One region of the Thalassotalea aquiviva genome, then DNA from elsewhere that is predicted to be linked to it. Evidence: predicted binding sites of a transcription regulator. Region 1 holds the regulator's gene; each other region holds the start of a gene.

Region 1 (8,055 bases):
CAAGACGTTGCTAACATTGTGGACTCAAAAGAAAAAGCAGCCGCGGCTAAAGACGCTGGCATGTTGATTCAATATGACCGCGAAGTGAACCAAGCGGAAGAGCGCTACGGGCCAATTTTTGCTGAGTACGCAAGTCAATCGGTAGAACAGCTAAGTAAAAACGAAGAAGCCTTAAAAATTGGCCAACGTTTGTATTTACAAAACTGTTCGCAATGTCATGGTTCCGATGCGAAAGGCACCGTAGGCTTCCCTAACTTAACGGATACTGATTGGTTATACGGTGGCACGGGTGCTGATATTGAACACACCCTACTTTACGGTCGTAAAGCCAACGGTATGATTGCTTGGAAAGACATGCTAGGTGGTGAACAAGGCGTTAAAGAAGTTACAGCCTATGTAATAAGCCTTAACCCAGAACGCGCTGATAAAGTTAACGCTGACCTGGCTGCTAAAGGTGAACAAAAGTTTGCTATGTGTGCTGCGTGTCACGGTGATCAAGGCCAAGGTAGTTTAGCAATGGGTATGCCTTTAGGCGCCCCTGCCCTAAACGACAACATTTGGTTATACGGTGGTTCTGAACGTGCAATTGAAGAGTCTATCCGTAACGGCCGTGCTGGCGTGATGCCTGCTTGGAAAAGCATTCTTGGTGAAGATAAAATACGTGTGATCAGCGCATACGTATACAGCCTATCGCAACCAGAATAACCTTCGCTTTTGTTAACAACCCTGTATAGAAATTCTATACAGGGTTTTATTTTACCTAAGTATCAGTAAAAGAGTCCTTATACGAGTAATCGTGATAGAATGCTTACTCGTATAATGATTATTAAAAAGAGATTTGAGTTACTTTTATGCAAACACCTTGGTATAAAGAGCCTTGGGCTTATTTAGTTTTTATCCTTCCCATAAGTGCTGTTGTTGCGGGTATTACCACCCTTATTATCGCTAATACCAACCCAGATACGGTTGTTGTTGATGATTATTACAAAAAAGGCAAAAGCATAAATCAAGACATTCGTAAATTTAAAATGGCCGAAAAACTTGGCATTCGTTTTAATATGCATATCAGCGACAATGAAATTGTGCTGATACCAACAGGCATTGAAAAAACATTCCCAGTGTTAAATGTAAACTTTTACCATTCAACCTTAAGCCATCGCGATTTTGATTTAAAACTTACCCGCGATGGTAATGGACATTATCGTCAACAATTTGACCAAGACGTAAACGGCAAATGGCGAGTATCTATTACCCCGTTTGACGATAAGTGGCGTATGCAAACAATCGTTGCATTACCTCAAGTACAACCTACCGAATTTGAAATGCAATACTAACTATGAACGGATGTTTTCATTGTGGCGAATCCATTCCGCCAGGGCTAAAACTGTTTGTAAACATCGATGATAAAGATCAACCTATGTGCTGCTATGGCTGTCAAGCTGTGGCCCAGGCCATTGTTGAAAATGATCTACAAGATTATTATCGTTTTCGTACAGAAAAAAATAAAAAAGTTGACGAAGTCATTCCTCAGGCTTTGCTCGAACAACCTTCTGGTAATGATTTTATCAACGATGAATCGTTACAAAGTGAGTTTACCCACGATGCTGAACAAGGGCGAGAAACCATATTATCCATCGATGGTATGGCTTGCGCTGCCTGTGCATGGCTAATTGAAAAACAAGTTCAAAAACAACCCGGTGTGGTTAAAATTCAGGTCAATGCAACAAGTCAAAGAGCAACGGTTTGTTGGCAACCTGATACCGTACAACTGAGCGACATTCTTAATCTTATCCAGAAAATTGGTTACCAAGCTCTGCCTTTTAAAGCCAACTTAAACGAGCAAAAAAACGAACAACAAGCTAAAGCCTTTATTCGTCGCCTTGGGGTCAGTGGCATTTTAACCATGCAGGTAATGATGGTTGCCTTTGGTTTATATTTTGGTGCCTTTAGCGACCTAGCTGAGCACAATCTGACTTACCTTCGTGGGACCAGTTTTGTGCTGACTTTACCTATTGTGACCTATGGCGCATTGCCATTTCATATTGGCGCATACAAAGCGTTAAAAGCCAAACATTTATCGATGGACGTTCCGGTTTCCATTGCCATTATTTTGGCCTTTATCGCCAGCAGTTATGCGACTTTCACTCAATCTGGTGAAGTTTACTTTGAGTCGGTAAGTATGTTTACTTTCTTACTGCTTATTGGCAAATTTTTAGAGTTTAGGGCGCGAGCGCGAGCCGCCGAGGTGTCTGCAAATTTATTAAAACTTATGCCTCTAACCGCAACCAAGCTGGTGCAAGGCTGTGAGCAAATTGTCAGTGCTAAGTCCTTAGTTGCTTTGGATCAGGTGAGTATTAAACCAGGTGAGACCATTGCGGGCGATGGTGTAATTGTTGATGGTAATTCGAGTATCAACGAAGCCATGCTAACGGGAGAGCATGACCCCATTGATAAAAGCATTGGCGACGCTGTGTTTGCTGGGACGGTTAACGGCGATGGCAATTTGGTGGTCGAAATTAGTAAACCTAATGCGGAAAGTTTTTTAACCAACTTGATTCGCTTAAGCGAGTCCGCACAAGCGTACAAACCCAAAATAGCCAAATTATCCGACAGGATTGCACAATACTTTGTTGCCTTGGTGTTAGTCACCTCAAGCGCGACCGCATTGTATTGGTATCAAACCGAGCCACAAGACGCGTTTTGGATCGCCTTATCTGTATTGGTTGCAACCTGCCCTTGCGCCTTATCGCTTGCTACCCCAACCGCATTAACGTGTGGCACCATCAGTTTAAATCGCCAAGGGATTTTGATTAAAAACGCGCATGTTTTAGAAACCGTGCCCAAGCTTAATCGAGTCGCTTTTGATAAAACAGGTACCCTGACCCAAGGTCAATTTAGCCTTGATCGGCTAGTACGCGAGCCAAACTTTGAGCAGTTTAGTGACAACGACATTCTTGCGATTGCATCAACATTAGAGTCTCGTTCCGAGCATCCTATTGCCAAAGCCTTTTTATCATATCGAGATCATAGCGTAGCCATAGAAAACATAAAAGTTATCCCAGGTTGCGGTATTGAAGGGAAATATCAAGGTCAAACGATTCTGATTGGCAAATTTGAATGGGTTAAAAACTTTGCCAAAGTAAACTCAGCATACGATGATGCTCAGTGTATTTTGATATTAAATGGGCAATGCGTTGCTGCTTTTTATTTAAAAGACAGCATTCGAGACGATGCAGTGCTCGTTTTAGAGACGTTAAAACAACATCAAATCGAACCCATGCTCATAAGTGGAGACTCTAAAAAAGGGGTTGATGTATTTCTACAGCAACTCCCCATTAACGATGCTCACAGTGCTTGTAGTGCCCAAGATAAATTGAACATTATTGAACAACAGCAACGCCAGGGTAATCATTTAGCCATGGTTGGCGATGGGGTTAATGACTCCCCCGTATTCGCGGCAGCGCACGTATCGATAGCTATGGGCAGTGGCACCGAAATAGCGAAAAGTGGTGCCGATGTTATTTTATTAAACAATAAGTTGTCGTCTATATTAGCTCTTTGTCAGATCAGTGATAAAACCAATCGTATCATTCGGCAAAACTTTGGTTGGGCTTTTGCCTATAACGCCATCGTATTACCGCTTGCGGTTGCTGGCTTTATTACCCCATATCTGGCAGTATTAGGCATGTCTGCAAGTTCTATTATTGTGGTCAGCAATTCACTAAGATTATTAAAATAACGGGTCGGTATAGGCTACTTTATGAGTGTCATCTACATTTTAATTCCCATTGCCATTTTATTTACTGCTTTAGCCATTTATTTGTTTTTTTGGGCGGTGAAAACCGAGCAATTTGATGATTTAGAAAAACAAGGTATGAGCATCTTATTTGATGAAGACAAAACAGCCAAAAAACACAGCAAAAAACATAAACAACCCGATGCCAAAACAACCGAGCATCAGCACAAATCCAACTTAGAAGAGTCATCAGAAGACGAATGGAATTAAGTTATTTTTCGGCCTTTTTGATTGGTTTAGCAGGGGCCGGTCACTGTGTTGCTATGTGCGGAGGCATTACCTCTATGCTGAGCGCAAATGTTGTAATAAAACATGAAAAACCCAATATTAACCTTATCCTAGGTTACAATGCGGGTCGCATCCTTTCTTACTCTATTGCTGGGTTAATTGCCGGAGTCACAGGTTCTTTAGCTATCAAATCTATTGGGGTTCATGTAAACTGGCTCAGAGTGATTGCCGCCATCTTTTTAATATTCCTTGCCTTGTATATTGGTCAATGGTCTTTTTTACTCACTCGAGTAGAGGCCATCGGAAAAAAGTTATGGGTTAAAATTCAGCCTCTTAGTAAACGATTTATCCCTGTTAGCAATGTTAAACAAGCTTTAATGCTAGGTGCAATCTGGGGTTGGTTACCATGTGGCTTGGTTTATTCTACCTTAACTTGGAGTATGGCATCGGCAAATGGTATAGATGGGATGTTCATAATGATGAGTTTTGGACTTGGCACTTTGCCAGCTTTATTTACCCTTTCGCAAGGTTACGGCTTTGTTAGCAAAACTTTAAAAAATAATTATTTTCGTAAAGTTACTTCAATTTTTTTATTATTAGCAGGAATTTATTCTTTGATTATTGCTCTTGATCTAATTTTTTAGTAGAATTTTTTTGACTTTTTCCAAATACATCATAGAAGGTTGATATGCCTCAAACGATAGCGTATACAAATAATATAAAATGCCAGAGCTGTAGTATCAGTGAGTTATGTTTACCATTTAGTTTAAATGAAAGTGAACTAAACCTGTTAGATGATATTATCTCGCGTAAAAAACCGATCCAAAAAAATACTCAACTGTTTAAAGCGGGCGAATCTCTGCAAACGCTTTATGCGATCCGTTCGGGAACATTTAAAACCTTTATTATTTCTGAATCTGGTGAAGAACAAATTACCGGATTTCATTTAGCAGGGGATTTAATGGGCTTTGATGCCTTAAATAATAAAACCCATCCAAGTTTTGCGAAAGCGCTTGAAACCTCTATGGTTTGTGAAATCCCATTTGAAGTCCTTGATGTTTTATCATCAAAGATCCCTAAGCTTAAAGCGCAAATGATGAATTTGATGAGCAACGAGCTACATAGTGGTAACGAAATGTTGTTACTTTTAAATCGTAAAAACGCCGAAGAAAAGTTAGCGACTTTCTTAGCTTCTTATGGACGTCGACTAGGTGCCCGCCACTTATCTTCAACCGAGTTTTGTCTACCAATGACTCGCAGTGAAATTGGCAATTACATTGGCTTAACCATTGAAACCATTTCTCGCCTAATGACCCGCTTCCAAAAAGAAGGGTTAATTCGAGTAGAAAACAAATTCATTACCATTATCGACAAAGACCGTTTATATCAATTAGCGGGTATTAATAAAGTTAAATAATGGTAAAAAGAAATTAAATCAAATAATTAACGTCTAAGCAGGTTCTATTTGTAAGTATCAAATATTAATATTAAGCTTAATATGAGTTTTTAATATTGAATAGGTATACGCATGGAAAGTTATCAGAACCTCTTAGTCGTTATTGATCCCACCACCGAAGACCAAAAAGCCTTACAACGGGCGTGTACCCTAGCCAAGCAAACCCAAGCTAAAGTAACTGCATTTCTGTGCATTTACGACTTCTCTTATGAAATGACCACCATGCTTTCAGGTGAAGAAAGAGAAAGTATGCGTGCCACCGTTATTAAAGGTAGAGAGCAATGGTTAGACGACATCCTTATCGATTTTGACTACAAAATTGATTACAAAGTGATCTGGCATAATCGACCTTTTGAAGCCATTTTAAACGAAGTCGATGAGCACAAATACGATTTAGTATTAAAAAGTACGCACGAGCACCCTACTCTGCAATCTGTCATCTTTACCCCGACCGACTGGCATCTCATACGTAAGTGCTGGGTTCCACTATTGCTGGTAAAAGAGCATAGTTGGCCAGAAAACGGTCATATCCTCGCGGCTATTCACGCCAGCAGTGACGAGGAAGATCATATGTCTTTGAACAATAAAATTACCGAAGAAGCGATTAATTTAAGTAAGTTAATAAAAGCCGATACCCACTTTGTAAACTCTTATCCTGGTACACCTATTAATATTGCCATAGAAATTCCAGAGTTTGACGCCGCCGAATACAATAAAAATATGCAAGCACATCATATTAAAATGATGCAACAGCATGCCGCCAAATTTGGCATTGATAAAAAGTATTTACATGTTAAAGAAGGCTTACCTGAAGATGTTATAGAACAGGTTGCCAACGAACTTGATGCTGAATTAGTGATTCTAGGGACCATTGGTCGAACAGGACTTTCTGCCATGCTTATCGGCAATACCGCTGAGCATGTTATTGATAGAATTAATTGTGATCTACTAGCGCTTAAACCTGATGGCTATATTTCGCCATTTTTACAATAATCTGTCTTAAATAACCGACTTGCAAAGCCTCAATTACATTTTGAGGCTTTTTTATTGTTAAAGCGATAAGGTATAATGCACCATTTTCCATTGCAGGTTTACCAAATGTCGACTCAAACACCTACCGATAAAGTAGCTTTATCCATACTAAACAAATTAGAAAAACGCTTTCGCCATCAGGTAGGTAAAGCAATTTTTGATTACAACATGATTGAACAAGGCGACAAAATCATGGTGTGTCTATCGGGCGGTGCTGACAGCTACACCATGCTAGATATTTTAATCAATATGAAAAGCCGCGCCCCAATTGACTTTGACTTAATCGCGGTGAATTTAGATCAAAAGCAACCGGGTTTTCCTGAGCATATTTTACCTACCTACCTTGAAGCATTAGGGGTTGAGTATCATATTATTGAAGAAGATACCTACAGTATCGTTAAAGACAAGATCCCTGAAGGTAAAACCACCTGCAGTTTATGCTCTCGCTTACGTCGCGGTATTTTATACAGCACCGCCAAACGATTAGGTGCGACTAAAATTGCCCTAGGTCATCATCGCGATGACATGATAGAAACATTATTGTTGAATATGTTCTTTAATGGTAAAACCAAAACCATGCCAGCCAAGTTAGTATCCGATAATGGCGAGCACGTGGTTATTAGACCATTAGCGTATTGCAAGGAAAAGGACATTAAGCAATATGCTGAGTTAAAACAATTCCCAATCATTCCTTGTAACTTGTGTGGAAGTCAACCAAACTTACAGCGTCAGAATGTCAAACACATGCTTGCTGACTGGGATAAGCACTTCCCAGGACGTGCAGAATCGATATTTACAGCCATGCAAAATGTGGTGCCGTCACATTTATGTGATCATCAACTGTATGATTTTAAGTCAGTCGACTTATCAACAGGAGTCGTTGCAGGTGGTGATATCGCTTTTGACAAAGAAACCATTAAGCCACCTCAAGTCAATACCTTTACAAGTAATACCGAATCGTTAAACATCGTCGACATTGTCGAAATAAAATAGTTAATTTCTGGTAAAATGCCGAAATATGTTGATAAAGTGCAAGCTTTTGTTACAAATAGCTATGCTTTTGTAGTTTTATTACTTAAAATACCGCCGAAAATTTCTTGAGGCATAAGCTAACGCTTATACCAAATCTGATTGAGTAATGAGCAATAATCATACTCTTATTGAGATAACTGATTGAAATTTTTGGGTGGGAGATTTGGGTAATATCTACAGGTGTATCCAAAATTCCTCTAAGTGTGTGTTAACACATTTCATCCCTGAATTTTTTCAGCATACGTTGCATAAAGTGTTTTCTTAAAAATACCTTATGCAACGCTCATTAACGCAGTCAGACTTGGTATCATGCCTTGTATATCAAACCTCGTTTTGGGATAAAATTAATGTTTGAAAAATTATTCAAGCTATCTGAGCATAATACCTCAATCAAGCAAGAAGTCGTCGCAGGCTTTACCACCTTCCTTACCATGGCATACATCATTTTTGTTAACCCAAGTATGTTAGCCATGACGGGTATGGACCAAGGAGCGGTTTTCGTAGCTACGTG
Region 2 (8,055 bases), 1.6 Mb from region 1:
CACCGACGACATCCGTCATAATTTAACCAAAAGGGCGTTACCTACGGCTCGGGTTTCACTGCCACTAAAATTACAACCCAATGAAACTCGTGAAGTGTTGATTGAAAGCTTTAGTGATGTGCCCACACCAAGATACCTTAATTTTCAACTGGTCTCGTTACCGGTATTAATTCACAGTTCTAATATTGAACATATTATTTTTGGCATGGTGATGTCGCTCATACTGGTGTCGGCTTTATTTAGTTTGATGGCGTATAAGTTTCTCGAAGAAAAGTTTTTTATTTGGTATAGCCTATTTGCCATCAGCACTTTGCCCGCTTTAGGGCTTACCACGGGTATCATCAACCTTTATATTCCAAATTTAGATTTTTATCCTTTAGGCACTCTATCTTTTGCGGTAATGATTGCCTCGGGTATTCAATTTATGCGGGTTTATTCCAATGTTGCCTATCATTCGTTAAAAACAGATAAGTTAATTTATATAACGTTAATACTCACCCTAACAACAGTACCTCTGTCGATTTTAGGCTTTGATCACAAAGCACAGCAGGTGCAACAACTGGCGGTCTTTATTTTCCCCTTTGCTCTCATTGCCGCCGGATTAACCGCGCGCCAAGGTGAGAAAAAAATGTCGGCGATGCTCATTGCCCAAACGTTATTATTTGGCTTATTAGTCTTAATTAACATGCAATCTTGGGGTTGGGTTGACCCCTATGCGGGTATGGTGTTTTTACCCACTATTGGCATATTGTCGGTATTGCTATGCTTGATTTTCGCCATGTACATCAAAGCCAAAGCACATTACTACGAAGGTTCAAAAGAAGACTTAGATACCATTGCTTCAGCGTATAAAGAAGCCTATGCCTTACAAGAACAGGTTAAAGAGCAAAACCAACAATTAAAAGTTGCCAAAGAACAAGCAGAATTTGAGGCCAGAACGGACATGCTTACGCAAATGCCAAATAGGCGTGCATTTATGAACCTTGCAACGATGGCGATTGCGCAATCGATGCGTCAAGGTAAACCATTGTCTTTCATCGCCTTTGATATCGACAACTTCAAAAAGATTAATGACCACTATGGACATCCTGCCGGTGATGAAACCCTGCGAATAATTGGCGAATTAACCAAACAGATCATTCGGGTCAGTGATTTTTGTGGTCGTATTGGTGGTGAAGAATTTATGATCGGGTGTCACAATAATCACAAAGATGATGCCGAAATATTAGCAGAACGATTGAGGATGGCCATTGAGAAAACGGTGATAAAAGCCGATGGACATGAATTTACCACGACCATAAGTTTGGGTATTGCCAATGTGACCAGTGATGACGATTTAGAATCGGTGATCAAAAAATCCGATATCGCAATGTACCTTTCTAAAACCACGGGTAAAAACAAAGTGACCAACTATGCGGCTTAAACCACGTCGCTCAAGCATGCGATGGCGTCGCTATATCGAGATATAGCGGGCATTCATTGTTGTAGGTATAAACCTGATATGTCATTAGAAAAATTCAGTAAACAAATTAAAATCCCTCAGGTTGAGCAATGGGATCCGCCCTATTGTGGTGAGATAGACATTGAGATAAAAGCGAATGGCGACTGGTTTTATCAAGGCAGTAAAATTGAGCGCAAGCGCCTAGTTAAATTGCTGTCGTCGGTGTTGACCAAAGAAGCCGAGGATTACTTCTTGGTCACTCCTGTTGAGAAAATGAAAATTCGAGTTCAACATCGGCCATTTGTTATCACCCAGTGGCAATGGATGAGCCAAAATAACGTATTATTGCTGAAATTACTGACCAATCTCGATGACGAGATATGGATTACCAAACCCAAAGATTTAGGTTTCGATGAACACGGCAAGCTTATAGCAAACGTGCGCAGAAACTTGTATGCATCGATACATCGAAATGTATTTTATCAATGGGTAGAGCAAGCAAAAGAGGGTAAAAACCAACAAGGCCACTGCTTATATCTAACAAGCAATGGCCTTGATTTTGTTATCGGTTATGTCTGATCAGTGAACTAAGCGATTAAATAACTCGTGAAAATCTTTGTTGATGCAACTTGGTTCGCAAGTAAGCATCAAACGACATACAAATATTTCGAATCAACAAACGCCCTTTTTGCACCACCTTAATTTCATCATCATTGTTGGTTAACAGGCCGTCATCAATAAACGTCTGTAAACTGGCGATATCCTGACCAAAGTATTGATCAAAATGAATCCCAAATTGCTCTGATATTTTGGTTTTTGATATTTTAAAATTACACATTAAATCTTTAATAACCACCGCTCTAATCACATCATCTCGGCTCGTTACAATGCCTTTCTCTAACGGGGTTAAACCCGCATCAATAGATCCATAATATTCTTTCAATGTTTTGACATTCTGGCTAAAGCTTTGGCCAATAGAGCTAATAGAAGAAACCCCAAGACCAAGTAAATCGCAGTCATCTAACACGGTATAGCCTTGGAAATTTCGGTGCAAAGAACCACTTTTTTGGGCAATGGCCAATTCATCATTAGGTTTCGCAAAGTGATCCATCCCAATAAACTCATAGCCCATAGCCAAAAAGCTTTCGATTGCAAATTGCAATAACGCAAATTTATCATCGGCCGATGGCAGCCATTCGTCACGAATTTTACGCTGAGAGGCAAAGCGAGACGGTAAATGAGCATAACTGAATAATGAAATGCGATCAGGATCCATTATTTTTACCGCATCGAGAGTCTTTGCAAATGTTGCTAAGCTTTGGTGTGGCAGGCCATAGATTAAATCTAGGTTAACAGAGCGAAAGCCAACCGACTTTGCTCTATGAACCAGCGCAGTTATAAACTCAGTACTTTGTTCACGATTAATCGCTTGTTGAACGATTTCATCAGTATCTTGAACGCCAATGCTTAAACGATTAAAACCCTCTGAAAATAAGTGATCGACAACGTCTAACTCAATTTCCCTCGGATCGACCTCGATACTCATTTCAATATCTTGAGCAAACTGAAATGTCTCTTTAAGTTTGGCGACCAGTTGGCTAATTTGTGATTTGGTTAGAAACGTAGGCGTACCACCACCCCAATGCAGTTGTTTGACGGTATAGCTTGCAAACTGCGGTGCGCGTAATGATATTTCTTTAAATAAATACTCCAGGTATTCATCGGCTTTATGAGAATGACGGGTTACAACTTTATTGCAACCACAGTAATAGCAAAGGCTGTGACAAAATGGGATGTGGACGTATAAAGACAACTCATTATGTTCGGAGCAAGAAATGGCATTTAACAAATCGGATTCAATAAACTGGTTTGAGAACTCGACGGCTGTCGGATAGGAGGTATAACGTGGACCACTGACATTGTATTTCGCAAGCAACTCTGGAGAAAACATCTCGTTAAATGACATTCTAATAAACCTTTTTAAAACAATTGTAATAATTATAGTAAAAAGGTTTGTTTGTCACTTTGATCTGCAACAACCAGAGTTTAAAATACAACCAGTTAACAACTTAAATACTCATAAGCGAGTAATGTTTTTTAGTCTGCGCAGTCGATGCACTTAATTGCCGCAGGCTGAACATTTAACCTAGCTCGGGCAATTTCTTCACCGCAATCGACACAATAGCCATAGGTACCTTGTTCGATACGACTGATTGCGTCGGATAACTGCTGGATTTCAACTTTGGCTTCCGACTCTAAGGCATTTAACACTTCGTCGTTTTCTCGCTCTCCAGCTTGTTCAGACCAGTCAGCCGGACGCCCCTCAGCAAACTCCTCATGGATTGCCGTGATCCGTTTTTGTAAATCGACAATTCGTTTGGTAAAAGCTACTTTCAGTTGGTCCGACATATTATTATCCTAGTTTTTATTATCTAATTTTGACTTAGCCTCGCTTGCAACTCTACTTTAAGTTCGATTGCATAAGGCTCCAATCCTTCAACGTTTCTATTGACTTCAGGTTCAAGCTTTTCTTCGATACCCATGCGCTCTAAATCAAGTTTTAAGCGCTCTTTTTTAGACAGCGCCTTTCGTTTGTCAAGTATAGGCATATGTTTGATATCATTATATAAATTAAATATAGCAGGAAATTTCTCAATAAACCTATCGGCATGACTTTCCATGGACTCAATAAGCACTGACAAGCGCCAACAACCTTCTGAAATATCGCATTGCTGTTGATTCATCGCCTTCGCAATTAAAATCACGCTATTAAGAACATCAATATCGCGTTGAAGTTGTTTCGCCTGTAGTTTTTGCTTTTGCGCCTTTTCGGCAATTGTTTGTTGTCTTAATTGCCATAACAATCGCCCAGCATAAAGAGCCAGAAGCAACACAATAACACCAGCAATGAGCCAATAAACACCGTATACCACTTAATTACCCTTATTGATCTTTGTAGTCATCAAAATTATAGCTGTCTAGCTTGTCCCACATATCATCTTCAGAATCGACGTCGGTATCGGTATCCTCGTCATCATCTTGTTCAAGATTCAATTGAGCGAGAAGCTGCTGGTATCTTGCTAAATTAGACTCTAGATAATCTTTCTCGTCATTAGTAAGCTCTTCTCCTGCTTCAGAGCGTTCAGACAAGGCATGCAATTCCATATTATTTTCAATGGCTAATAACTCTTGCTCTAGCGCTTCTGTGTTATCTTGAACATAGACCTTAGCAACTGAAGACTGCTTGGTTTGCACCTTGCTTGATTGGTTTTTAGGTTTTTCAACAATCGTCTGCACACCTAAGTCAATTGGCTTTTTACTACCAATACGTGGATCTTTACTCTGTGAGGATTGATTTTGGTCGGTCTTAGATTGCACAACCTGTTGACGACTGCCGGCCTTATTACCGGTCGATTTGCGCTTGCGTGCTTCTTTTTCAATTTTTTCAGGGCGCTTTAGATTAAGCTTCTTCATTAAAGCGCCTTCTTTACGTGATTTCTTACTTCTGGCCATAATTAAATATACTAGCTGTCTGTCGATAGCTATATTTTACGCCATTAGGGGTTAAAACAATAATTTTATCTTTAAAAGAGGGGGTTATTTATTGAACTAAGTGCTAACACTTAAAAATTAATCTTACGCTGAACGTGTGAAAGGTAAAAAATGGATAAAAAAAACGGTAGTCATAAACTACCGCTTTTCGGCAAACCTTTGCCAGTGTCTGGTATTCCAGCCCTGAATTCCTAATTCGCGTTCCTTCTTTTAGACACGTTTCCATACTTATTTTTTCTTTTCGGTCATCCTGACACTTTATTCACTGTCCATAACCCTATTGGGTACAACTTCAATGTTGTTCGATCATCCTAATCGCAATTTTTCAATCCCTGATAATCCCTATAGCATCCGTACTAACTATCCTGATTTTTTTTGATTTTATTTCTAAGTTACGTCCTGTAACTGTTAACAAATTGTACGCGAGTTAATGATTGTTACAATTAGTAAAAACTTTTAAAATTTAAATTAAATCGACGATAAAGCATAAACCATTGTTATTAAAGGAGTTAATGATTATTAGCTAGTGTTTTTTCAGCTTTTAACAGCAACACCAATGGTCAATGTCTCACAAAGTGGTGGGTATATGGGAATGTTACAATAAGGTTATGGGATATGTCACCCGAAAATAGAATCTCTTCCATCCTCGGTTATTTAAACTTTAGTAACCAAGTCATTATCTTTAGGATAAAGATAAATTAATAATCGCATTGGTTGCGAAAGCTACCACCTTTCACCTTCCGTACCATCTCTTAAGTAATATTTTTTTCCATCAAGAATACTATTTAAAGTTGCTTGTATATGAATGGGTTGGCTTGCAATATCTACTTGTCTTGCATGTTCTCGAAGAGTATCTATATCAAAAACGCCATTAAAACTAGTTTCATCAATAAGAGAGTAAGGGCCATTAGTTGAATCTCTGCCTGAATGTCCAATGATTTCAGCAACCCTAATAATTCCATCATCATTATTCAGGGTTTCAGACAAGAACTGTGCAGCCTTGTTTTTAGACGATCTCCATAGCTCGTAAAATATATGCGAATCAAAATCATGTTCGGTGTGTCTCTTTTCTTTCAATGATTTAACAGCAACATGTTGATAGTCAACCTCAAGCTGTTTAAGTTGGTTTTTAGAAATCCAAACCTCGCCACTACTTGTTTCTCCATAGATTTGAGATCGAACTTTTCGCAAGACATCTGCAGCCAATGGAGCACTTTCTAGCCTATTAACAAGCTGTTTTATAAGTGTAAATTTATCATCACTTTTAGTTATAACTGCATTTGTAACCCAGTTCATTCGACTGTATAGTTCTGTAGAAATGAAACCATAGTTGCTTTTTAGCTGCTCTATTAATTTGGGAGATGTAAGAAACGTATCATAAATACATGTCAAAATATCAAAGCTATTGGTTCTGCATTCTTTTGCATAATTCATTATCATTTCAAAGAATCGTTCTTCAGCACCTTCCGAAGTAACTCGATAAAGAAAACTACCTCTATCAATATCTCCAGAAATAAAACCTAAGATATCTTGATCTGAAATATATCCTACTGGTGTTTTATAATGAAATGCAATATGAAGCCTTTGCGGCGCAGACACTCTTCCCGCAGAGTCTGCATCTGCTTCGGAGACTTGATACATTGTAATATCGTCAGATTTTATAAGCGGAAAAATACTTCCTAGAAGCCCCGTCAATAAATAACGATCTCTATCATCGAATTCTTGTAAAATTTTCAGCCGTTCATCATTATACGATTCAACAACATCCTTAGGCTTATCAATTAAAAGCCCATCATTTGAAAATCTTTTTCCTATGTATGCTTCTGGTACTCTCTTAATGTGCTCATATATAGAGTTAGCTTTTGTTGAAATAATTGATAATGAAAAAAGATCTGTAAAACATACTTGCCCTTCAACTTGCTCTAATACAAACCTCAAGTGATTGAAAAACCGTTTTAATTCTCTAGGATTTCTAATAAGGTGTTTGAAGTACTTATGATAAACCCAGCTTAATCGATCTTGGTCAGATTCAAATCTGTCGTTTAAGTGTTTATTACTTAAACGCTCCAATTCAACATTAGCAAGTTCACTCATCCCCCTTTCGGAAATAACAGGAAGAGGTACTCTAAGCTGAACCACCTTATTTATATATTCCGACGTATTTACAATGCCATTATTATCTAAAACAGAGGTGAGGTAATTTGCATCAAAAGCTAATAAAAATGAAGTGCCTGAAAAATCAGCGACAGCTTTAACAAGGCGCAAAACTTGAAATGTTTCAGGTGGGGTTAACCTATCAATATCATCAATAATTACAACTATAGGGTTTTTAACTTCTTTGATTGCATCTACAACCTGTTTCTTTTTTCCTAAAAGGTCCAGTTCTTTTAATTTAGCAAGCTGTTCGGTTGCTTTTCCTGATGTTGATAATACGTTTTCAACTATTGAAGCCCAAGGTTCTGCACCAGGAATAAGCTTTGCAACACTGAAAAGCTTCGAATAAGCAATAAGCTCTTTCGCGGCTTTTGAAGCTACACTTGGGTTGTCCTGGACATTAAGTTGCGAAGAAAATTGGAGCAAAAAATCCTGAATTAGCGATTCAGGTCTACCAGCTAACCAAGGATTATATTCAATAATGATTGGTGCAGATTCTTTTTCATGTAAGGCGCATTTTATGAGATTAATTACTGACGTTTTTCCATAACCCCACTCACCTTCTAAAGAAACAGTCAAACAATCATCATCATGATTTAGCAGAAGTATATTTGCTAAATGATTAGCAAAATCAGACCTGTTTAGTAAATCAGGATCTTCAGACCCTCCATTTATCGGTTGATCGTTGTGGTAATTTCCCATTCATAACTCCTTTGAACATTGGGTAAATGCAGTCCAATATAGCCTTGGCTATCATTATTTTTTATGAATCAACCAGTTCCAATAGCTCACTAATACTTAAGTTAAATGCCTCAGCAATCAACATTAATTTGATGACGGTAATATTTACTTTACCAATTTCAATTTTACTTAGGTGACTTTGTGTCATACCTGTTAGATCAGATAGC
Region 3 (8,055 bases), 840 kb from region 1:
ATAATTGCGAAGGAGGGACGGAGCAGGCTAGGCAAGCATGGCGTTGGTTGTCCATGTGAAAGTATGTAGGCTGAAGTTTTAGGTAAATCCGGAACTTCTTAAGGCTGAGATACGAGACGAGACTCTACGGAGTTGAAGTTGTTGATGCCCTACTTCCAGGAAAAGCTTCTAAGCATCAGATTATAAGGAACCGTACCCCAAACCGACACAGGTGGTTAGGTAGAGAATACTAAGGCGCTTGAGAGAACTCGGGTGAAGGAACTAGGCAAAATAGTACCGTAACTTCGGGAGAAGGTACGCTGACTTTGGTGATGGGACTTGCTCCTTAAGCTGAGGTCAGTCGAAGTAACCAGGTGGCTGGAACTGTTTATTAAAAACACAGCACTGTGCAAAATCGAAAGATGACGTATACGGTGTGACGCCTGCCCGGTGCCGGAAGGTTAATTGATTGGGTTAGCGCAAGCGAAGCTCATGATCGAAGCCCCGGTAAACGGCGGCCGTAACTATAACGGTCCTAAGGTAGCGAAATTCCTTGTCGGGTAAGTTCCGACCTGCACGAATGGCGTAATCATGGCCACACTGTCTCCACCCGAGACTCAGTGAAATTGAATTTGCGGTTAAGATGCCGTATACCCGCGGCTAGACGGAAAGACCCCGTGAACCTTTACTATAGCTTGACAGTGAACATTGCTCCTACATGTGTAGGATAGGTGGGAGGCTTTGAAGCAACGTCGCCAGATGTTGTGGAGCCAATCTTGAAATACCACCCTTGTATGCGTGATGTTCTAACCTAGGTCTCTTATCGAGATTGGGGACACTGTCTGGTGGGTAGTTTGACTGGGGCGGTCTCCTCCCAAAGAGTAACGGAGGAGCACGAAGGTTGGCTAAGTACGGTCGGACATCGTACGGTTAGTGCAATGGCATAAGCCAGCTTAACTGCGAGACAGACACGTCGAGCAGGTACGAAAGTAGGTCATAGTGATCCGGTGGTTCTGTATGGAAGGGCCATCGCTCAACGGATAAAAGGTACTCCGGGGATAACAGGCTGATACCGCCCAAGAGTTCATATCGACGGCGGTGTTTGGCACCTCGATGTCGGCTCATCACATCCTGGGGCTGAAGTCGGTCCCAAGGGTATGGCTGTTCGCCATTTAAAGTGGTACGCGAGCTGGGTTTAGAACGTCGTGAGACAGTTCGGTCCCTATCTGCCGTGGGCGTTTGAGAATTGAAGAGGGCTGCTCCTAGTACGAGAGGACCGGAGTGGACGAACCGCTGGTGTTCGGGTTGTCATGCCAATGGCATTGCCCGGTAGCTATGTTCGGAACTGATAACCGCTGAAAGCATCTAAGCGGGAAGCAGGCTTTGAGATGAGTTCTCACTGGGACTTTAAGTCCCCTAAAGGGTCGTCGGAGACTACGACGTTGATAGGTCAGGTGTGTAAGGGTTGCGAGGCCTTGAGCTAACTGATACTAATTGCCCGTGAGGCTTAACCATACAACACCCAAGAGGTTTTGTAGGTTTGACATGAAAAATCGTCGATATAATGCGTTCATCCATGAAGCATATCGACATTTGTACATCCATGTACTTCACGCATTAAGTAAGAATTGAGTAGCGTTTAATATTAGATTTCAAATTGTTTAACAAGTTTTTGTCTAGCGACAATAGCGTTGTGGAACCACCTGATCCCATGCCGAACTCAGAAGTGAAACGCAACAGCGCCGATGGTAGTGTGGGAGTTCCCATGTGAGAGTAGGTCATCGCTAGGCTCCTATTTCGAAAACCCGCTTATTTAAGCGGGTTTTCAACCCTTAGGGTATAATTGATTGATAATTCATAGTGTTTTTAATCAATTAAATCTAAAGTTATAACAAGTTTTTGTCTAGCGACAATAGCGTTGTGGAACCACCTGATCCCATGCCGAACTCAGAAGTGAAACGCAACAGCGCCGATGGTAGTGTGGGAGTTCCCATGTGAGAGTAGGTCATCGCTAGGCTCCTAATCCAAAAGCCCGCTTATTTAAGCGGGCTTTTCTCGTTTTTGGGCTTACTGTTCCTACTACGTAGGTCACAGATAAAAAGCATTCATCCATGAATTTATCTGCATTTGTGCATCCATGCACTTCATCGCTAGGCTCCTATTTAAAGAAAGGCTGTCCACTGGGCAGCTTTTTTGCTTTCTGGGTTTTTGATAATTTCAAACCACTTCGAAACTCAACGAGGTTGCGGCCTACGACATACCGCAATGACGGTGCTCATTGATGAGGCTTGCATACCGTCCCAGAAAGCATACCGTCCCACTGAAGTGTGTCCCACTAGACAAATAAATAACCGTCCGACAGCTTAGCAGGATTAAAACTAGCGCATCTTTTTAACAACATGCTGGTATGACAGTGTATATCTGAATGTTGACTATAGATTAAATTTTAGTTAGCCGTAATCTAAAATTAATAAACTATTTTTTTATAAAAACTAAGTTTTTAAGTCTAAAAATTTATTAAATAGTTATCGTAATATTTTACCTTCACAGCTCTATCGCTTTGTATATATTGATATCTCTCAATTATCTACTTTTAACAATGAAAATATTTAGCAGGAATATATAAAATGAATATTTTATAAAACCTCGCTGATGTTTTAGTTCCTTGTAAATTTGATTTAGATCAATGCCTGATTTTGCTACCTACCGTTTAATTACCACAATATGTTGTGGTTAGGTGTGTGTTTGTTCGCCACATATAGTATTTGGTTGTTAGGCTAAAATAATTAAAATAAAGGACATAAAGTGAAACCAATCGTTATTAAACGTGATGGGTCTAGAGCGACCTTTTCTCGTGATCGCATACAAGCTGCTGTTGAAAGTGCTGCCGATAAAATTACCAAAGAAATTGCAATCTACGCTTTAAATGTAGCGTTAGCGGTGGAAGCTAAACTCGCCGGAGCAGAAGAAGTACACATTAATGAAATACAAACTCTGGTAGAAAACGAGTTAATGCAAGGTGAGTATAAAGGTCTGGCTCGATCGTATATTGAATATCGACATGATCGTGATATCGCTCGAGAAAAACATAGCGCTTTAACCAAAGAGATTGATGGTTTACTGGAAGAGAGTAACTTAGATCTGATAAATGAAAATGCCAATAAAGACGGTAAAGTGATCCCAACCCAAAGGGATTTATTAGCGGGTATCATCGCCAAGCACTATGCTAAAACTCACATCTTGCCACGCGATATTGTACAAGCACATGAAAATGGCGATATTCATTATCATGATTTGGACTACGCGCCTTTCTTTCCTATGTTCAACTGTATGCTTATCGATTTAGAAGGAATGTTAACGAAAGGCTTTAAGATGGGCAATGCTGAGATAGAAACACCAAAATCAATTTCTACAGCCACGGCAGTAACCGCTCAGATCATCGCACAAGTAGCCAGTCACATTTACGGTGGGACCACGATTAATCGTATTGATGAAATACTTGAACCTTATATTCACGCCAGTTACCAAAAGCAACTCAACGTTGCGAACGAATGGCGCATTCCAAATCCAGAACAGTTTGCTAAAGCGCAGACTGAAAAAGAATGCTTTGATGCATTTCAATCACTAGAGTACGAAGTAAACACCTTACATACTGCCAATGGGCAAACACCGTTCGTTACCTTTGGTTTTGGTTTGGGTACGAGTTGGGCATCAAGATTGATCCAGCAATCTATTTTACGCAATCGAATTGCCGGTTTAGGTAAAAACAGTAAAACGGCCATATTTCCGAAACTTGTTTTTGCGATTAAAGATGGTGTTAACCATAAAGTGGAAGATCCTAATTACGATATTAAGCAACTCGCGCTTGAGTGTTCTTCAAAACGAATGTACCCAGATATTTTAAACTACGATAAAGTGGTTGATGTCACAGGGTCCTTTAAAACCCCAATGGGGTGTCGCAGTTTTTTAAGTGCTTACTATGAAAATGGACAAGTGATCCACGAAGGGCGAAATAACCTTGGTGTGGTCAGTTTGAATTTACCTCGTATCGCATTAACAGCTAAAGGTAATTTTGATGATTTTTACCGCTTATTAGACGATAAACTTATCTTAGCGCGCCGTGCTTTAGAAACGCGTATTAAACGATTAGAAAATGTTAAGGCACGTGTAGCACCTATTCTTTACATGGAAGGGGCTTGTGGGGTTCGTTTAAAAGCGGATGAGCCCATTGCGGATATTTTTAAAAATAATCGAGCATCGATTTCTTTAGGTTATATTGGTGTTCATGAAGCGATGATGGCCTTAGTCGCGAATAACTGTCATTTATACGATGATAAAGCTTTGCAGCAACAAGCGATTAAACTAATCAAGTACCTGAAGAAGAAGGTAAATGATTGGGCTGAAGAAACCGGTTATGGCTTTAGTTTATACGGTACTCCAAGTGAAAATTTATGTAACCGTTTTTGTGCTATCGATACCAAGGAATTTGGAGTAATAGAAGGCGTCACTGATAAAGGTTATTACACCAACAGCTTCCATTTAGATGTCCAAAAGAAGGTAACCCCTTTTGATAAAATCGATTTTGAAATGCCATATCCAGAATTTTCATCTGGTGGTTTTATTTGCTATGGCGAGTTCCCTAATATGCAAAAAAACATTGAGGCGTTAGAAAATGTTTGGGATTACAGTTACAGTAGGGTGCCTTATTATGGTACCAATACGCCAATTGATGAGTGTTATGAGTGTGGCTTTAATGGTGAGTTTGATTGTACCAGTAAGGGCTTTACTTGCCCTGTATGTGGCAACCATGACTCTACAAAGGTATCTGTAACTCGGCGTGTTTGTGGCTACTTAGGGAGCCCAGATGCAAGGCCCTTTAATTTTGGTAAACAAGAAGAAGTAAAACGTCGAGTTAAGCATCTTTAATATTACTTTCAATAGCTTAAAAGTTTAAACATGAATTATCATCAGTATTATCCTGTTGATGTGGTTAACGGCCCTGGCACTCGTTGTACCTTGTTTGTGTCGGGGTGTGTGCACCAGTGCAGAGGTTGTTATAACCAGTCAACTCAAAAAATTGACTCGGGCAAGCCTTTTACCGATGCGATGGCTGATATGATCATCAGCGATTTAAACGATACTCGCATAAAGCGACGTGGTTTGTCGTTATCTGGTGGCGATCCCTTGCATCCTGATAACGTTGCGGATGTGCTGAAATTGGTGCAACGGGTTCGGACTGAATGTAAAGATAAAGATATTTGGTTATGGACGGGTTATACCTTGACTGAGCTCAGTCTAGAACAACGCCAAGTCGTGGCTCTTATTGATACTTTAATTGACGGTAAGTTTGAGCAAGATAAAGCCGACCGACGCTTAGATTGGCGGGGTAGTGCAAATCAAATTATTCATCACTTTTTATAACAAAGAGGCCGAACAGAGGTTCGGCCTTCGAGCTTATACAGTATTTTAATCGTATTGGTAAATTAACAGGTTAGGGGATTTTTTAACGTAAGAGTGCCATCGTTTGGCAAGGGCATCCGGCAACTGTGATTCTTGGCCTAGGTGAAATCCTTTACTTTGATATAATCTATCGAGCTTATTATCAGCAAAACAGAATATCGGCGTCCCTATGTTGGCGCATTGATCTATTAACTGACTCGCAAACCCTTGCTTTTGGTAAGCTTTATCAACCACAAGAGCATGTAAAAAGTTGACGTGCTCAATCTCAGATAGAATAACCGATGCGATAATGTCTTGATTGGGCTTGGCAATATAAAAGCAACGGTCATAACCCATAAAGGATGCTGAGTAATGTTGCTGTTTATAAAAACGCTTAATGTTTTTGCGTACGTTTTTGTCGGCTTCTAAAATCTGCATACAAGGTCATACTCGAAAATAAGGCGCCTAAAGAGCGACCATATGATCAAATTCTTAAGGCTTTTTCACCTCGGGCAATACCAACCGTACCTGAACGAACCACCTCGATGATCTCGGTTTCTTGATTCATTATTTTTATAAACGAAGACACTTTTTCTTCATTGCCCGTCAGTTGCACGGTGTAAATTTGTTTGCCTACATCAATAATATTGCCGCGAAAAATATCGCTCAGTCGTTTAACTTCTGTACGGGTTTTGTCATTCATTGCCAGTACTTTAATAAGTAAAATCTCTCGTTCAATGTGTGCTCGTTCTGTTAAATCGGCTACTTTTATGACATCAACCAGTTTATTCACTTGCTTAGTAATTTGTTCTAATACTTTATCATCTCCAAAAGTAGTGATGGTTATTCTTGATAATGTTGGTTCATCCGTTGCCGCAACACACAAGCTTTCAATGTTAAAAGCGCGTTGTGAGAATAGGCCCGTAATGCGGGATAACGCACCTGGTTCGTTTTCTAGTAATACAGATAAAATTCGGCGCATTATACTTTCTCTCCTTTTTTTAACCACATGTCATCTACGGCACCAAAACGTACCTGCATAGGGTAAACATGCTCGGTCTCATCCACTAACACGTCGACAAACACCAAACGATCTTTTATTGAAAACGCTTTTTTAATGGCCGCATCAAGCTCACTTGGGTGATTAACTTGCATGCCGATATGACCATAGGCTTCCACTAATTTTACAAAATCTGGTAATGATTCCATATAAGAGGAGGCATGACGCCCACCGTAAATCATATCTTGCCATTGGCGCACCATGCCCAATGAGCGGTTATTTAACGACACAATAACGACGGGTAAGTTGTATTGTAAACAGGTGCTAAGTTCTTGAATGTTCATCTGAATAGAGCCATCACCGGTAATACATACCACATCGGCTTCAGGAAAAGCGACTTTAACGCCCATTGCGGCAGGAAAGCCAAACCCCATGGTGCCTAAGCCACCCGAGTTAATCCACTGGCGTGGTTTTTTAAATGGATAATATTGGGCGGCAAACATTTGATGTTGGCCAACATCAGAGCATACGTAAGCATCGCCACTGGTGTGTTTGTATATTGCTTCAACCACTTGTTGAGGTTTAATAACCGTCTCAGAGGGCTCGTAACTAAAACTTTTTAACGCTCGCCACTGTTCTATTTGTTGCCACCATAACTGGTAACGGTCGCTACAGGTTTCAAAACCAATATCGTCTAAGCCTTTCATGAGCTGGTCTATTACCACATCGACTAGCCCGACAATAGGGATATGAGCATTAACGGTTTTTGAAATCGAGGTTGGGTCAATGTCTACATGAATTATGGTTGCATTTGGACAAAACTTTTCAACTTTGTTGGTAACCCGATCATCAAAACGGGCACCAAGGGCTAAGATCACATCGGCATGTGCCATCGCTTTGTTCGCTTCAACCGAGCCATGCATGCCCAACATGCCCAAAAAGTTTTTATGCAAACCACTAAGACCACCAAGCCCCATTAAGGTATTGGTACAGGGAGCATTTAAACGTTCAACTAAGGCCGTTAACTTTTCTGCCGCATTGGCAATAATTATACCGCCCCCAGTATAAACAACTAAGCGTTCGGCGTTAACGATGGTTTTTATCGCTTTGCGGATTTGCTTACTGTGACCTTTTACATTGGGGTTGTAAGAGCGAATTTGAACGTCTTTTTCAAGAACGAATGGGGCGCTATTCTCGGGGATTAAAATGTCTTTTGGTAACTCAACGACAACCGGTCCGGGCCGACCTGTTTCGGCTAAGTAAAAGGCTTTTGCTAATATATTAGGCAGATCTTTTACCGTTCGACAGTTAAAGCTGTGTTTAACTATGGGGCGTGAACAACCGACAATATCGGTTTCTTGAAAAGCATCGCCACCAATTAAGTTAGAGGCGACTTGTCCAGCTAATAACACCATTGGAATAGAGTCCATATAAGCAGTCGCTATTCCAGTGATGCAATTTGTATTGCCCGGACCTGAGGTTGCTAATACCACGCCAGTTTTGCCGGTAGCACGGGTGTAGCCATCGGCCATATGGGTCGCTGCCTGTTCATGTCGTACCAAAATATGATTGACTTTGTCTTGCCTAAAAATAGCATCATAAATATCCAGAACCGAACCGCCCGGATAACCAAAAAT

The links. Region 1 encodes FNR, which switches genes on or off when oxygen is low (the NO sensors DNR and NnrR bind a similar motif). Its sites were predicted from a motif close to TTGATCTAGATCAA; they were not measured.
Region 2: hemN (oxygen-independent coproporphyrinogen III oxidase) is a predicted target of FNR. The motif match lies at 3,467-3,480, and genes of this name have one in related genera.
Region 3: nrdD (anaerobic ribonucleoside-triphosphate reductase) is a predicted target of FNR. The motif match lies at 2,653-2,666, and genes of this name have one in related genera.

Annotation. Positions count from the first base shown of each region.
Region 1 covers NZ_CP166961.1:1,531,895-1,539,949, reverse strand. The annotation lists gene ccoP (cytochrome-c oxidase, cbb3-type subunit III) at 1-705, shown strand, start outside; gene ACAY00_RS06905 (FixH family protein) at 852-1,334, shown strand; gene ACAY00_RS06900 (heavy metal translocating P-type ATPase) at 1,337-3,739, shown strand; gene ccoS (cbb3-type cytochrome oxidase assembly protein CcoS) at 3,761-4,006, shown strand; gene ACAY00_RS06890 (sulfite exporter TauE/SafE family protein) at 3,997-4,668, shown strand; gene fnr (fumarate/nitrate reduction transcriptional regulator Fnr) at 4,713-5,441, shown strand; gene uspE (universal stress protein UspE) at 5,553-6,473, shown strand; gene ttcA (tRNA 2-thiocytidine(32) synthetase TtcA) at 6,579-7,505, shown strand; gene ACAY00_RS06870 (NCS2 family permease) at 7,892-8,055, shown strand, end outside.
Region 2 covers NZ_CP166961.1:3,264,299-3,272,353, forward strand. The annotation lists gene ACAY00_RS14435 (diguanylate cyclase) at 1-1,423, shown strand, start outside; gene ACAY00_RS14440 (DUF1285 domain-containing protein) at 1,502-2,020, shown strand; gene hemN (oxygen-independent coproporphyrinogen III oxidase) at 2,037-3,377, opposite strand; gene ACAY00_RS14450 (TraR/DksA family transcriptional regulator) at 3,539-3,850, opposite strand; gene ACAY00_RS14455 (DUF2489 domain-containing protein) at 3,874-4,374, opposite strand; gene yihI (Der GTPase-activating protein YihI) at 4,385-4,954, opposite strand; gene ACAY00_RS14465 (P-loop NTPase fold protein) at 5,717-7,849, opposite strand; gene ACAY00_RS14470 (helix-turn-helix domain-containing protein) at 7,911-8,055, opposite strand, start outside.
Region 3 covers NZ_CP166961.1:2,371,895-2,379,949, reverse strand. The annotation lists rRNA gene ACAY00_RS10750 (23S ribosomal RNA) at 1-1,494, shown strand, start outside; rRNA gene rrf (5S ribosomal RNA) at 1,655-1,769, shown strand; rRNA gene rrf (5S ribosomal RNA) at 1,882-1,996, shown strand; gene nrdD (anaerobic ribonucleoside-triphosphate reductase) at 2,785-4,905, shown strand; gene nrdG (anaerobic ribonucleoside-triphosphate reductase-activating protein) at 4,936-5,400, shown strand; gene ACAY00_RS10725 (GNAT family N-acetyltransferase) at 5,446-5,856, opposite strand; gene ilvN (acetolactate synthase small subunit) at 5,903-6,400, opposite strand; gene ACAY00_RS10715 (acetolactate synthase 3 large subunit) at 6,400-8,055, opposite strand, start outside.